Regions from separate parts of the Streptomyces sp. NPDC016845 genome, predicted to be linked through region 1. Evidence: riboswitches for the same ligand, from Rfam matches in the RefSeq annotation. Region 1 holds a riboswitch; the other holds the start of a gene.
What was found. A riboswitch is a leader RNA that binds a small molecule or an ion and turns the genes downstream of it on or off. The one in region 1 is predicted to bind glycine.
Positions count from the first base shown of each region.

Region 2: linked by a shared signal. The riboswitch ahead of gcvT (glycine cleavage system aminomethyltransferase GcvT) and the one ahead of gcvP (aminomethyl-transferring glycine dehydrogenase) in region 1 are both predicted to bind glycine.

Region 1 is NZ_JBIRPI010000008.1:286,925-294,730, reverse strand. Features, by position in the region: gene ACH4RC_RS22375 (FHA domain-containing protein) at 1-633, shown strand, start outside; gene ACH4RC_RS22370 (MerR family transcriptional regulator) at 657-1,388, shown strand; gene ACH4RC_RS22365 (bifunctional nuclease family protein) at 1,475-1,948, shown strand; gene ACH4RC_RS22360 (MerR family transcriptional regulator) at 2,106-2,732, shown strand; gene ACH4RC_RS22355 (DNA polymerase IV) at 2,779-4,173, shown strand; gene ACH4RC_RS22350 (PRC-barrel domain-containing protein) at 4,504-4,878, opposite strand; glycine riboswitch at 5,058-5,152, shown strand; gene gcvP (aminomethyl-transferring glycine dehydrogenase) at 5,346-7,806, shown strand, end outside.
Region 2 is NZ_JBIRPI010000030.1:28,498-36,303, reverse strand. Features, by position in the region: gene glyA (serine hydroxymethyltransferase) at 1-708, opposite strand, end outside; gene gcvH (glycine cleavage system protein GcvH) at 715-1,095, opposite strand; gene gcvT (glycine cleavage system aminomethyltransferase GcvT) at 1,173-2,297, opposite strand; glycine riboswitch at 2,472-2,579, opposite strand; gene ACH4RC_RS38120 (AAA family ATPase) at 2,720-3,316, shown strand; gene ACH4RC_RS38115 (enhanced serine sensitivity protein SseB) at 3,366-4,166, shown strand; gene ACH4RC_RS38110 (enhanced serine sensitivity protein SseB C-terminal domain-containing protein) at 4,286-5,086, shown strand; gene ACH4RC_RS38105 (ABC transporter permease) at 5,387-6,391, shown strand; gene ACH4RC_RS38100 (ABC transporter substrate-binding protein) at 6,505-7,806, shown strand, end outside.

The DNA.
Region 1 (7,806 bases):
GGGGAACCGTCAGCCTCAGGTACGGGTGGACAGTTCGGCTCCGGCCCGTACGCGTCCCAGGCCCCCGCGGGGCAGCCGCGGCAGGAGGATCCGTCCATGTCTGCCCTGGTGTGTACGAGGTGCGGGAACCGCAACGGCGAGAACAGCCGGTTCTGCTCCAACTGCGGGGCGCCGCTGCGCGGTGGCGCCGCGCCCGAGGGACCGTCGGAGACGACGTCCACGATCTCCATCTCGGGTCTCGAGTCCTACGACCCCGAGGCCACGGGACAGACGCAGCTGCCCGCCCTGTCGCCCGAGGCGCAGGCCGCGGTCGACGCGCTGCCGCTGGGCTCCGCGCTCCTGGTGGTGCGCCGCGGCCCCAACTCGGGCAGCCGCTTCCTCCTGGACGGCGACCTCACCACGGCGGGGCGCCACCCGCAGAGCGACATCTTCCTCGACGACGTGACCGTGTCGCGCCGCCACGTGGAGTTCCGGCGCCAGCAGGACGGCTCCTTCACCGTCTCCGACGTCGGCAGCCTCAACGGGACGTACGTGAACCGTGAGCGCATCGACTCGGTGCTGCTCAACAACGGTGACGAGGTGCAGATCGGCAAGTACCGGCTGGTCTTCTACGCGAGCCAGCGGGGTATCTGACCCAGCCAACCTCAGGAAGGTCCATGCTTCATACACCGAGGGGCGGTGCCGGATCGGGCACCGCCACCGCGGGCAGTCGGTCGATGAGCATCGGCACCGTACTGAACGTGTTGCGCGAAGAGTTTCCCGAGGTCACCATCTCCAAGATCAGGTTCTTGGAGTCCGAGGGCCTCGTCGAGCCGCAGCGGACGCCGTCGGGCTACCGCAAGTTCAGCGCGGACGACGTCGAGCGCCTCGCCCACGTCCTGCGGATGCAGCGGGACCACTATCTGCCCCTGAAGGTCATCAAGGAGCAGCTCGACGCCCTGGAGCGGGGTGAGACACCGTCCGCGCCCGCCCCGGGAAAGCCCGGTGACGCCGGAGACGAGAGCGAGAGCGCTCCCACGGCCGCGCGCGTGGGCCGGGACGCGCTGCTCGCCGCCGCGGGGATCGACGAGGGGGACCTCGTTGAGTGGGAGTCGTACGGGCTCATCGCCCCGTTGCCGGACGGCGGTTACGACGCCACGGCCGTATCGGTCGCCGAGCTGGTGGGCGAACTCGGCCGGTTCGGCATCGAGCCGCGGCATCTGCGGGTCATGCGGGCGGCCGCCGACCGGGAGGCCGGACTCGTCGACTCCGTCGTCGCGCCGCTCAAGGTGCACCGCAATCCGCAGACCAGGGCCCTCGCGCAGGCGCGGGCCAAGGAGCTGGCGGGCCTCACCGTGCGGCTGCACGCCGCTCTGGTGCAAACTGCACTTGGCGTGCGTCTGCCCTGATCGCAGGGGTGGGCACAAGCCGTGGACCCCGGCCGCGGCGCATGCCCGACTACCCAAACCGGCCGGGCACGTCCTAGGGTTGCTGTGTGAACGAGCTCGACGTCGTAGGTGTCCGGGTGGAAATGCCCTCCAACCAGCCGATCGTGCTCCTGCGTGAAGTGGGAGGCGACCGTTACCTCCCCATCTGGATCGGACCGGGGGAGGCGACGGCGATCGCCTTCGCCCAGCAGGGCATGGCCCCGGCGCGGCCGCTGACGCACGACCTGTTCAAGGACGTGCTGGAGGCGGTCGGGCAGGAGCTCACCGAAGTACGCATCACCGACCTGCGGGACGGGGTCTTCTACGCGGAACTGGTGTTCGCGAGCGGGGTCGAGGTCAGCGCCCGCCCGTCCGACGCCATAGCGCTGGCGCTGCGCACCGGGACGCCGATCTTCGGCAGCGACGGGGTCCTGGACGACGCGGGGATCGCGATCCCCGACGAGCAGGAGGACGAGGTGGAGAAGTTCCGCGAGTTCCTCGACCAGATCTCGCCCGAGGATTTCGGGACCAACAGCCAGTGACCGGCCGTTTCGGCACATTCGGCTAGCCTTTCCCCGCGGCGGGACACGGGAAACCACTCGTAGGGTGATTATCACTCGGCGTGGCGAGTGTGGCGTTCGTTGACGCACCCCTTGTGACTGCCTACCGTCGTGAAGGCAGGTCACAGAGGAGGTCGGCGTGAGAAGCAGCGGCGACGGTACGGCGACGGGCGGTCCGTACTCGTTTCACGGCAGCACGGCCGATCACACTCCGCAGCGCCCGCAGACAGTGTCTGCGGTGCCGGGGGCGGGGGAGAGCGGCGACGCGGCGTCCGAGCAGATCGGATATCGCGGGCCGACCGCGTGCGCGGCGGCCGGGATCACTTATCGACAACTCGACTACTGGGCCAGGACCGGTCTGGTCGAGCCGAGCGTGCGGGCCGCGTACGGGTCGGGGACACAGCGGCTCTACAGCTTCCGGGACGTCGTCGTCCTGAAGGTCGTCAAGCGGTTCCTGGACACGGGGGTCTCACTGCAGAACATCCGCACGGCCGTGCAGCACCTGCGGGAGCAGGGCTTCACCGATCTGGAGCGCATGACGCTCATGAGCGACGGCGCGACCGTCTACGAATGCACGTCACCGGCCGAGGTGCACGAGCTGCTCCAGGGCGGGCAGGGGATCTTCGGCATCGCGGTGGGCGTGGTCTGGCGGGACGTGGACCACGCCCTCTCGCAGCTGCACGGGGAGCGGGTGGACACGGGCGAGACGCTGGTCGGGCAGAACCCGGCGGACGAGCTGGCGAGGCGGCGCAACAGGGCCGTCTGACGTCCCCGCGGCCGCGTTGTCAGTGGCGTAGGGCAGCATCGGTGACGTGAGAGCCGCGCCGACGATCCTGCATCTCGACATGGACGCCTTCTACGCCTCGGCGGAGCAGGCGGCCAAGCCGAGCCTGCGCGGGAAGGCCGTGGTCGTGGGCGGGCTCGGGCCGCGCGGTGTGGTGGCCACCGCGTCGTACGAGGCGCGGAAGTTCGGGGTGCACTCGGCGATGCCGATGGGGCAGGCGCGGCGGCTCGCCCCGCACGCCGCGTACCTGGTGCCGCGGTTCCGGTTGTACCGGGAGATCAGCGAGCAGGTGATGGGGCTTCTGCGGGAGCTTTCGCCGCTGGTGGAGCCCTTGAGCCTCGACGAGGCGTTCGTCGATCTGGAGGCCGGTGAGGTGGCCTGGGACGAGGCGTCCGCGGAGGCGGTCGGGGTGCGGCTGCGCACGGACATCCGCCGGGTCACCGGGCTCACCGGGTCCGTCGGGATCGCCGCGTCCAAGATGCTGGCGAAGATCGCGTCCGAGGAGGCCAAGCCGGACGGGCTCGTGCTGATACGGCCGGGGACCGAGCGGGCACTGCTCGGCCCGAAGTCCGTACGGATCCTGCCCGGGGTCGGGCCCGCCACCGGGGATCATCTGCGCCGGGCCGGGATCCTCACCGTCGCGGAGATCGCCGAAGCGGGCGAGGACGAGCTGGTCCGGCTGCTCGGGAAGTCGCACGGGGCGCATCTGTACGCGATGGCGCTGGCCCACGACGACCGGCCCGTCGTCGCCGAGCGGGACTCCAAGTCGGTGTCGGTCGAGGACACGTACGACGTGGACATCCACGAGCGGGTGCGGGTGAGGGGTGAGGTCCAGCGGCTCGCCGACCGGTGCGTGGAGCGGCTGCGGGCGGCCGGGCGGTCGGGCCGGACCGTGGTCCTGAAGGTGCGGCGCTACGACTTCTCCACGCTGACGCGCTCCGAGACGCTGCGCGGGCCCACGGACGACCCCGGGGTGGTGCGGGAGGCTGCCGCGCGCCTCCTGGAGGCCGTGGACACGACGGGCGGGGTGCGTCTGCTCGGGGTCGGGGTGAGCGGCCTCGCCGACTTCACGCAGGAGGACCTGTTCGCGCAGGCGGCTGCCGCCGAGGAGGAGGTGCGGGGAGCGGGGAACGCGGTCGAGGTGCCGCAGGAGCGGGCCGAGCCGGTGGAGGTGCCCGCCGCGCCGGTCGAGCGGCGGTACATGGCCGGGCACGACGTCCGGCACGCGGAGTACGGCCCCGGCTGGGTCCAGGGCAGCGGTCTAGGGCGGGTGACGGTCCGCTTCGAAACACCGTACGAGGCGGTTCCCGGCCGGGTCCGCACGTTCCTGGTGGACGACCCGCTGCTGGAGCCGGCGGAACCGCTGCCGCTGGTGGAGGGGGTGGAAGGCGCGGAGGAGCCCGGGGTGCGGGGAGTGTCCTGAGGAGGGCGTCCTGGAGGGCCGCACGGTATTGGTGGAGCGTCGACGGCTGGTGGGAGGCAGGGCCGGGCCCGGTGCCGAGTTGGCTGGGGCAGGGCCGCGGAGTGCCGGGGGCACCGGGAAGGGGGTGAGCTGCTTCGCCGCTGGTGCGGCGGGGCGCCATGCGCGGAGAGGCGATGGAAAGCGCTGCGGCATGTGGGTTCGCCGGGGGTGAAGGGGCGAGAGGCCGAGGGGCCAAGGGGATCGGACGGTCGCCGGGTTCGGGCTGGCCGCTTCCGCGAGGGCTCGGGGTGTGGTGTCGGCGGCGGGGGCCTGGCCGCTGGGTGGGGTGGGTCAGGGGCGCTCGGGGTCTTTGCCCGCGATGTGGCCGAACTCCGTGTCCGGGGGCCGGGGGACCGTCGTGTCCAGGCCGTAGTGGTGGTAGAGCTGGAGCTCTTGCTCGGGGGAGAGGTGGCGGCCCACGCCGAAGTCGGGGGAGTCCTTGATCAGCGACCGCTCGAAGGGAACGCGCAGGGTGCCGTCGACGAGCCGGCTGGGGGCCAGCGGGATGAAGGCGTCGCGGCTGAAGAGGCCGGTGCGTATCGCCGCCCATTCCGGGATGCCGGTGGCGTCGTCGAGATAGACCTCGTCGATCGTGCCGATCTTGGTTCCGTTGCGGTCGAACGCTTTGCGGCCGATCAGATTGCGCGGATCGATGTCGGTCTGCACGGGCCCTCCAGCAGGTCGCGACTCGTCTGGAAACGCTACAGACTCGCTCGGGTGGCGATGGTGAACTCGTCCGTAAGCGCTATGAAATCGGTTGTAAGCACTACGAAAGAGTACTTCTGGCAGGGCGGCCACTCGGGGGCTGCGGTCATACTGCCGCTGGTACGCTGGCGAGCGGCTGCTGACCCTGTGCGGGAGAGTCTCCGATCGAGGTCGGAGGCGCCGAAGGAGCAAATCCTCCCCGGAATCTCTCAGGCCCACGTACCGCACGGACGAGGTCACTCTGGAAAGCAGGGCGGGGGCACGTTCCCCACCCTCACCGACGGTGAAAGCCGGTGTGTCCCGTGCGCGTCCCACACGTACGGAGCGGGCCGGTGAAGCTCTCAGGTTGAGATGACAGAGGGGGAGGCCGTCCGGGCACCCGCGCCGTGGTGCCCCTCGCAGGTCGTAGTGACCAGGAGGCCTCCGCAATGACAGCCAGCCGCACTCCGCTCTCCGCGTTGGAGCAGGGAATCCCCTTCGAGCAGCGCCACATCGGTCCGGACGACGCCGCGCAGGCCAAGATGCTCGCGCAGGTCGGCTACGGCTCGCTCGACGAGCTGACGGCGGCCGCGGTGCCGGATGTGATCAAGAGCGCCGAGGCGCTGGAGCTGCCGGCCGCCCGGACCGAGGCCGAGGTCCTCGCCGAGCTGCGCTCCCTCGCCGACCGCAACCAGGTTCTCGGCTCGATGATCGGCCTCGGCTACTACGGGACGTTCACCCCGCCCGTCATCCTGCGCAACGTCATGGAGAACCCCTCCTGGTACACGGCCTACACGCCGTACCAGCCGGAGATCTCGCAGGGCCGCCTGGAGGCGCTGCTCAACTTCCAGACGATGGTCGCGGAGCTGACCGGCCTGCCGACCTCCGGCGCCTCGCTGCTCGACGAGGGCACCGCCGCCGCCGAGGCCATGGCCCTGTCGCGGCGCGTCGGCAAGGTCAAGAACGGCGTGTATGTGGTGGACGCCGACGCGTTGCCGCAGACCACCGCCGTCATACAGACGCGCGCCGAGCCGACCGGTGTCGAGATCGTCGTCGCCGACCTGAGCGACGGCATCCCCGCCGAGGTCGCGGAGCGCGGTGTCGTCGGCGTGCTCGTGCAGTACCCGGGCGCCTCCGGTGCCGTCCGCGACATCAAGCCCGTCATCGACCAGGCGCACGAGCTCGGCGCCGTCGTCACCGTCGCCGCCGACCTGCTCGCTCTCACGCTGCTGACCTCGCCCGGCGAGCTGGGCGCCGACATCGCCGTCGGTACGACGCAGCGGTTCGGTGTGCCGATGGGCTTCGGCGGCCCGCACGCCGGTTACATGGCCGTACGCGAGAAGTTCGCGCGATCCCTGCCCGGCCGTCTCGTGGGTGTCTCCGTCGACGCCGACGGCAACAAGGCGTACCGCCTCGCCCTGCAGACGCGTGAGCAGCACATCCGCCGCGAGAAGGCCACGAGCAACATCTGTACGGCGCAGGTGCTGCTCGCCGTCATGGCCGGCATGTACGCCGTCTACCACGGACCCGACGGCCTGCGCTCCATCGCGCAGCGTACCCACCGCTACGCCACCCTGCTCGCCGCCGGTCTGACGGCGGGCGGCCTCGAGGTCGTGCACGGGACGTACTTCGACACCGTGACCGTACGGGTGCCGGGTCAGGCCGCTCAGGTGGTGCGGGCCGCGCGCGAGCGCGGGGTCAACCTGCGCCAGGTCGACGCCGACCACGTCTCCGCCGCCTGTGACGAGACCACCACGCGCAGCCGGCTGCACATCGTCTGGGGCGCGTTCGGCGTCGAGGGGGACGTGGAGGCGCTGGACGCCGAGGTCGCGGACGTGCTGCCCGGGTCGGCGCTGCGCGGCGACGAGATCCTCGCGCACCCCGTCTTCCACCAGCACCGCTCGGAGACCGCGATGCTGCGCTACCTGCGCAAGCTCGCCGACCGTGACTACGCGCTCGACCGCGGCATGATCCCGCTGGGCTCCTGCACGATGAAGCTCAACGCGACGACCGAGATGGAGCCGGTGACCTGGCCCGAGTTCGGCCAGCTGCACCCCTTCGCCCCGGCCGAGCAGGCGCAGGGCTACCTCACGCTCATCACGGAGTTGGAGGAGCGCCTCGCCGAGGTCACCGGGTACGACAAGGTGTCGCTGCAGCCGAACGCCGGTTCGCAGGGCGAGCTGGCCGGGCTCCTCGCCGTACGGGGCTACCACCGCGCCAACGGCGACGAGCAGCGCACCGTCTGCCTCATCCCGTCCTCCGCGCACGGTACGAACGCGGCGAGCGCCGTGATGGCCGGCATGAAGGTCGTCGTCGTGAAGACCGCCGACGACGGCGAGATCGACGTCGAGGACCTGCGCGCCAAGATCGAGCAGTACACGGACCAGCTCTCCGTCCTCATGATCACGTACCCGTCGACGCACGGTGTCTTCGAGGAGCACGTCGCCGACATCTGTGCCGCCGTGCACGACGCGGGCGGCCAGGTCTACGTGGACGGGGCCAACCTCAACGCGCTGGTCGGGCTCGCCAAGCCGGGGCACTTCGGCGGCGACGTCTCGCACCTGAACCTGCACAAGACGTTCTGCATCCCGCACGGCGGCGGTGGCCCGGGCGTCGGCCCGGTCGGTGTGCGCGCGCACCTCGCGCCGTACCTGCCGAACCACCCGATGCAGCCGGCCGCGGGCCCCGAGACCGGCGTCGGGCCGATCTCGGCCGCGCCGTGGGGTTCGGCGGGCATCCTGCCGATCTCGTGGTCGTACGTGCGTCTCATGGGGGGCGAGGGGCTGAAGCGGGCGACGCAGGTCGCCGTGCTCTCCGCCAACTACATCGCCAAGCGGCTCGAACCGCACTTCCCGGTGCTGTACACCGGGCCCGGCGGGCTCGTCGCGCACGAGTGCATCATCGACCTGC
Region 2 (7,806 bases), on a different contig from region 1:
CGTCGTGGAGGTGACCACGTCGGCGTGCGGGACCGGGTTGGGGTGCAGCCCGGCCGCGACGAGGCCCGCGAAGTGCGCCATGTCGACCCAGAGGTACGCCTCGACCTCGTCGGCGATCCGGCGGAACTCGGCGAAGTCCAGCTGGCGCGGGTACGCCGACCAGCCCGCGATGATCACCTTCGGGCGGTGCTCCTTGGCGAGCCGCTCCACCTCGGCCATGTCGACCAGGCCGTTGTCGTCCACGTGGTACGGGACCACGTCGAACTGCTTGCCGGAGAAGTTCAGGCGCATGCCGTGCGTGAGGTGGCCGCCGTGCGCCAGGTCAAGGCCGAGGATCGTGTCGCCGGGCTTGGCGAGCGCGAAGAGGGCCGCCTGGTTCGCGGAGGCGCCCGAGTGCGGCTGCACGTTGGCGTACTCGGCGCCGAACAGCTCCTTGACCCGGTCGATCGCGATCTGCTCGGTGACGTCGACGTGCTCGCAGCCGCCGTAGTAGCGGCGGCCGGGGTAGCCCTCCGCGTACTTGTTGGTGAGGACCGAGCCCTGCGCCTCCATGACGGCGACCGGGGCGAAGTTCTCCGACGCGATCATCTCGAGCGTCGACTGCTGGCGGTGCAGCTCGGCGTCGAGGGCCTGGGCGACCTCGGGGTCGAGCGTGTGCAGGGACTCGTTCAGTACGGTCTTGTCGGTCTTGGCAGTCTTGTCGGTCATAAGGGGTCAGCTCCCGGAGAACTCGGTGTACTCGTCGGCGGTGAGCAGGTCCTTCGGCTCGTCCGAGACGCGGACCTTGAACAGCCAGCCGCCCTCGAAGGGGGCCGAGTTCACCAGGGACGGGTCGTCGACGACGTCCGGGTTGGCCTCGGTGACCTCGCCCGACACGGGGGAGTACAGGTCGGAGACCGACTTGGTGGACTCCAGCTCGCCGCAGGTCTCGCCCGCGGTGATGGTGTCGCCGACCTCGGGAAGCTGGACGAAGACGATGTCACCGAGCGCGTTGGCCGCGTGCTCCGTGATGCCGACCGTGGCGACGCCGTCCTCGACGGCCGACAGCCACTCGTGCTCCTTGCTGTAACGCAGCTGCTGGGGGTTGTTGCTCATGAGACGAATTCTCCTGTACGCGGGAGGGTGCGGGTGACGGTGGGGCGAGCGGTGAGCCGGGCTACGGCCGCAGGCTCCTACTTCTGGCGCTTGTAGAACGGCAGCGCGACGACCTCGTACGGCTCGTGCGTACCACGGATGTCCACGCCCACGCCCGGCGCTCCCGGCTCGGCGTGCGCGGCGTCCACGTACGCCATGGCGATCGGCTTGCCCAGGGTCGGGGACGGGGCGCCGGAGGTGACCTCGCCGATCACCTGGCCGTCGTGCACGACCGGCATGCCCGCGCGCGGGACGCGGCGGCCCTCGGCGACCAGGCCGACGAGCTTGCGGGGCGGGGCGGTCTCGGCGCGCCCGGCGGCGGCGGTCAGCGCCTCGCGGCCCACGAAGTCGCCCTCCTTCTCGAACTTCACGACCCGGCCGAGGCCCGCGTCGAACGGCGTCAGCTCGGTGGTCAGCTCATGCCCGTACAGCGGCATGCCCGCCTCCAGGCGCAGCGTGTCGCGGCAGGACAGGCCGCACGGGATGAGGCCGAGCCCGGCGCCCGCCTCGGTCAGCGCCTGCCACAGCTTCTCCGCGTCGGCGGGGGAGACGAACAGTTCGAAGCCGTCCTCGCCGGTGTAGCCGGTGCGCGCGATGAGCGCCTCGACACCGGCGACGGTGCCGGGCAGGCCCGCGTAGTACTTGAGCCCGTCGAGGTCGGCGTCCGTGACGGACTTCACGATGGCGGGGGAGTTCGGGCCCTGCACGGCGAGCAGCGCGTAGGCGTCGCGGTCGTCGCGGACCTCGGCGTCGAACCCTTCCGCACGCTCGGTCAGGGCGTCGAGCACGGTCTGCGCGTTGCCCGCGTTGGCGACGACCATGTACTCGGTCTCGGCGAGCCGGTAGACGATCAGGTCGTCGAGGATGCCGCCGTCGGCGCGGCAGATCATGGTGTAGCGGGCACGGCCGGCACCGATCGTGGCGATGTTGCCGACGAGGGCGTAGGCGAGCAGCTCGGCCGCCTGCGGCCCGGTCACCGTGATCTCGCCCATGTGGGACAGGTCGAAGAGCCCGGCCCTCGTCCGCACGGCGTTGTGCTCGTCGCGCTCGCTGGCGTAGCGCAGCGGCATGTCCCAGCCCGCGAAGTCGGTCATGGTGGCGCCCAGCGAGCGGTGCAGGGCGTCGAGCGCGGTCGTACGGGGCGTCTGCGGGGTATCAGTCATGGCGGGTGCTCCCGGGCGTGAACGGCGGTGGCGAGGGGTCCCCCGTGGCGGAGGGTCCTCCCCATCTGTCATCGGAACCTGAGAGGTTCGCCCCGACCCCGCGTACTGGCGGTCATGGCTTGCACCTTGGGTGGGACCGCCGTACGTCTGGGGCGGCCCGCTTTTCAGATGTGCCTCGCCCGCGCGGTACGGGGCCTGAGAGATTCAAGGGAGGGACTTGCTCCTTCGGCGTCCGGGTACCTGTCGTGCTGGTGGATCCCGGAACTCTCCCGCGCGGATTCAAGCGGCCGGTATGCGGTTGTGTGGTGTGGCGCGCACATCATCGCACGACTGTGCAACGGGGAAATGCGACGGCAGGCATTGCCTTCTCTTTACACTTGCCGGGCAAGTACGGCGTGACCGGAACGGGGAGGACGATCACGGTGCGGATCCCGCGACAGCGCACGGTCCGGGACTTACGCGGGCGGAGCGGCAGGACACCGCGGCGCATCCGTTTCGCGGCGGGTGACCTCGTCGTGCTCTCCGGCCTGCCGGGCAGCGGCAAGTCCACGCTGATGCGCCGGGCCGTCCGGGTCGTGCGCATCGACTCCCAGGACACCCGGGAGCGCTGGGCCGCCCGCCTGCCGCGCTTCCTGCCGTACGCGCTCTACCGCCCGCTGGTCCGCGTCGCCCACTATCTGGGCCTGCGGCGGGCGATGCGCTCCGGTGCCAGCGTCGTCGTGCACGACTGCGGCACCCAGGCGTGGGTGCGGCGCTGGGTGATCCGGACGGCCAGGCGCCGCGGCGCCGCCGTCCACCTGGTCCTGCTCGACGTCCCGCCGCCGCTGGCCCTGAAAGGGCAACTGGCGCGCGGCCGCGGCGTCTCCCGGTACGCCTTCGCCCGCCACCGCCGGGCCGTCGGCGCCCTGGTGACCTCGACGGAGCGCGGCGAACTGCCGACGGGCATCGAGTCGGCGGTGCTCCTGGACCGGGCCGCGACGGACGCCCTCGGCGGGATCACGTTCCGGGGCAGCCCGTAGCACGTTCCCCGAGCGACCCGTCGCGGCGCAGGCGTTATCGTCGGCGGCTATGGAACACCCGGCATTTCACGAGGACGCGCGCTTCCACGAGGAGGCGCACCCCCACCCCCAGCCCACACGCAGCTGGCCGGCCAACGAGCTGGAGGAGGTCCTCGCCGCCGCGCTCGGTGTCGAGGGGGCGGGCGCGCGCATCGTCGAGGTACTCGGCCGCAGCCCCATCTGGATACCCCTGCCGCAGGGCGGCTCCACCGAGAGCCGCGACCTCGACCTGCCGACCATGGAGCTGGGAGGCCAGGCGTACGTGCCGGTCTTCAGCTCCGAGGAGCAGTTCATGCAGGTCACCGGTGGCCGGATGAGCTGCACCGTCGCCCCGGCCGTCGAGTTCGCGCGCGGGCTTCCCGCCCAGGTCGGCATCGCCCTGAACCCGGACGGCGCCGTCGGCATCCCGCTGCCGCCGCCCGCCGTCGCCGAACTGGCCCGCAGCGGCCGCACCCCGCTCGACGGCCTGTCCTCCGGCGGCCGCGTCGTACTGTCCGAGCCCCACTGGCGGGACGACCCGGTCGACTTCCTGGCCGCCGTGCGCGAGGAGTTCGACACCACCGGCACCGTCCTCACCGCCCACCGCGCCCTCGCCGTCGTCGAGGACGCGGAGCCGTCGCTGTTCATCGGCGTCCAGCTCACCCAGTGGGAGGGCGCCGCCCGCGACCTGCCGCTCGACGCCCTGGGCCGCGCGCTCGGCCGCGCCCCGGCGCCCTGGCCGGTCAACCTCGTCTTCCTCGACGTCACCCAGGACCCGGTCGCCGACTTCCTGCGCACACGCGTACGTCCGTTCTACGAACGGCACCCGTGACCCCGTCCGTCAAGTCGATGACAGCAACGCCGCTTAAGCTGGTTTCATGACCTGACCGGGCGGCGCTGTGCCTTCCGGTCACGGGCGGGACACGGACGTTCACGAAGGGGCGGTTACGGGTGAGTGCGTCGGGCACGGCCGCGGCCGGACAGGTCGAGCACATGCTGCGCCAGGTGACCCCCGGGCGCTACGACGCGTTCGAGGCGCTCCTCTCGGCGCTCGCCGCGGGCCAGGTCTGGATGCTGCTCTGGCACGGGCAGGCCGGCTCCCCCGACGCCCAGTACGGGAACATGGACGTGGACGGATTCTCGTACGCGCCCTGCGTCACCTCCGCCCAGGAGCTCTCCGCCTCCGGCTGGTCCCGCGCCTACGAGGTGGTCAGCGGCGTCGACGCGGCCCGCACGCTCTACCCCGACCACTACGGCCTCTGGCTCAACCCGCACGCCCCGGGCGGCGGCGTCGGCGTGCCCTGGCTCGACCTGCGCCGTATCGCGGGCGGCCTCGACCGCCAGCCCGCCGGGCCGCTGCGGCTGAGCGAACCCACCCTCGAACTTCCGCAGTTCTACGTGCTGCTCGCGCAGAACGCGCACCGCACCACCGCGGTCCGCGCGCTGCGCCGCGCCTGGGTGCAGCCCGCGATCGGCGCCCCCTACCTGGCGATCGGTCTCGACGTGTACGACACGTCGCCCGCGTCGGTGGACGCGGTGCGGGCGATGATGCAGCAGTCCGTCGCGGCGGTCCCGGACGGCCTGCCGGTCTCCACGGTCGCGATGTCCGACGCGTACGACCCGGTCGCGATGTGGCTGCGGGCGAACGCGCGGCCGTTCTACGACCGTGAGGCCCATGTCGCCCCCGCCGGTCAGGCAGGTCAGGCGGGGGCGGGTTACGGGTATCCGCCCCCTTATGGGGCGTCGTACTAACTGCCGCCCGCCTATCGGCAGTTGTGGGCCCAATGTCCGAACTGAAGCCACTTAAGCCCCAACTGACCGCTGTTCGCACGTCGTTCACAGGCGTCCGGATAACGGAACACCCCTGACCGCATCACGGTTAGGCATCCTTTCCCCGTCAAGTCTGGCAACAGATCGCACACAGGTTGAAGACTCCCGCAGCAGGGGGTTTCGGCCTTGTGTACGAGCCCCTGCGTACGACGGACTGAACCACGCCGCTACAGCGGCAAGTGCGGGCCGGTCACCGCCGGTTGAGAAGGGGTCCTTGCCACGATGACGGCACCATTGCACGACACGACCGCGGAAGCGGAGCCGACCGCTCCGGTCGACGCTGCCGCGAGCGCCCCCGGCCGCAAGGTCGAGGGCCGGTCGCTGAAGCAGATCGCCTGGAACCGCCTCAAGCGGGACAAGGTCGCCCTCGCCGGTGGCATCGTTGTCGTCTTCCTGATCCTGGTGGCGGTCTTCGCGCCGCTCATCGTGAGCCTGCTCGGCCACCCGCCGAACCAGTTCCACCAGGACGAGCTCGACCCCCTGACCAACCTGCCGCAGGGCGCCCTCGGCGGCGTCAGCAGCGACTTCCTCTTCGGCGTCGAGCCGAACAAGGGCCGCGACGTCTTCAGCCGCATCGTCTACGGCGCCCGCATCTCGCTCCTCGTCGCGTTCCTCGCGGCGATCGTCGCGGTGGCGCTCGGCACCCTCTTCGGCATCATCGCGGGCTACTTCGGCGGCTGGGTCGACGCCGTCATCAGCCGCGTCATGGACGTGCTGCTCTCCTTCCCGCAGCTGCTCTTCATCATCTCCCTGGTCTCGGTGCTCCCGGACGACCTGCTCGGCCTGACCGGCAGCGGCGTGCGCATCGCCGTCCTCGTCATGGTCATCGGCTTCTTCGGCTGGCCCTACGTCGGCCGCATCGTGCGCGGTCAGACGCTCTCGCTGCGCGAGCGCGAGTACGTGGAGGCGGCCCGCTCGCTCGGCGGCGGCTCGCGCCACATCCTCTTCCGCGAACTGCTGCCCAACCTGGCCGCGCCGATCGTCGTCTACATGACCCTGATGATCCCGACGAACATCCTCACGGAGGCGGCGCTCAGCTTCCTCGGTGCCGGTGTCCGGCCGCCCACCGCGTCCTGGGGCGGCATGCTCCGCGACGCGCTCGAGACGTACGAGCACGACCCGATGTTCATGGTCTTCCCGGGCGTCACGATCTTCATCACCGTTCTCGCGTTCAACCTCTTCGGCGACGGGCTGCGTGACGCGCTCGACCCGAAGGGGACCCGGTAAGACCACAGGCCCGACGGGCCTGTCACGAACTGCCCCTGCCGCATCGTCAGGTGGCTCGACTCCCTGGTTCTCCGGCCCCGGCCCGGAACCGCGATCTCGGAGGTTACGAGAAAATGTCCACAAGTTCCTCGAAACGACGGCTCGCCGCCGGCGCCGCCCTCGTCGTCGCGGCACTCGTGTCGACCACGGCGTGCGGTGGCGGTGACGGCGACTCCAAGGACTCGTCGAAGGGCGCCGGGTACGACGCCGCGTACAACAAGGTCGCCAACGCCTCCACGAAGAAGGGAGGCACGCTGAAGATGGTCGGCAAGCAGGACCTGGACTCCGCCGACCCGCAGCGCGCCTACTACGGCATGTCGTGGGACTTCATGCGCTTCTACACGCGTCAGCTCGTGACGTTCGCCCCGAAGGCGGGCGCCGCCTCCACCGAGCTGGTGGGCGACCTCGCCACCTCCACCGCCAAGGTCTCCGACGGCGGCAAGACCTACACGTACACCCTGCGTGACGGCGTGACGTGGGAGGACGGCACGCCCGTCACCGCGCAGGACGTCAAGTACGGCATCGAGCGCATCTGGGCGACGGACACCATCACCGGTGGCCCGCAGTACCTGAAGCAGACCCTGGACCCCAAGGGCGAGTACAAGGGCCCCTACAAGGACAAGTCCAAGGACAAGCTGGGCCTGAAGGCCATCGAGACGCCGGACGCGAAGACCGTCGTCTTCAAGCTTCCCAAGCCCAACGGTGACTTCGAGCAGTTCCTCGCCATGCCCTCCGGCTCGCCGGTGAAGCAGGAGAAGGACACGGCGACCAAGTACACCCAGCGCCCGTTCTCCAACGGCCCGTACAAGTTCGAGTCGTACAAGGCCAACAAGAAGATCGTCCTTGTCCGCAACGACAAGTGGAACAAGGCCTCGGACCCGGTCCGCGCCGCGCTTCCCGACAAGGTCGACGTGACGATCTCCGCCAACCTGGAGGAGAACGACAAGCGCCTGATGGAAGGCGACTACGACGTCGACATGAACGGCACCGGCATGACCCAGTCGGGCCGTGTCAGCGCCGTCCAGGACCACCGCGACAGCGTCGACAACATGCGGACCTCCTTCGTCCGCTACGTCGCCCTGATCCACACCGCCAAGCCGTTCGACAACGTCCACTGCCGCAAGGCCGTGTTCTACGCGACCGACTTCGCGGGCCTGCAGCAGACCCGCGGCGGCGAGCTGGCCGGTGGCGAGATCGCCAACTCCACCCTGCCGGTCTCCATCAAGGGCCACTCGACGTACGACCCGTACGGCGTCCTCGCCCGCAAGGGCAAGCCGGACGCGGCCAAGGCCAAGGCCGAGCTGAAGGAGTGCGGCAAGCCCGCCGGCTTCTCCACCAAGATCACCGCCCGTAACAACAACCCGGGCGAGGTCGAC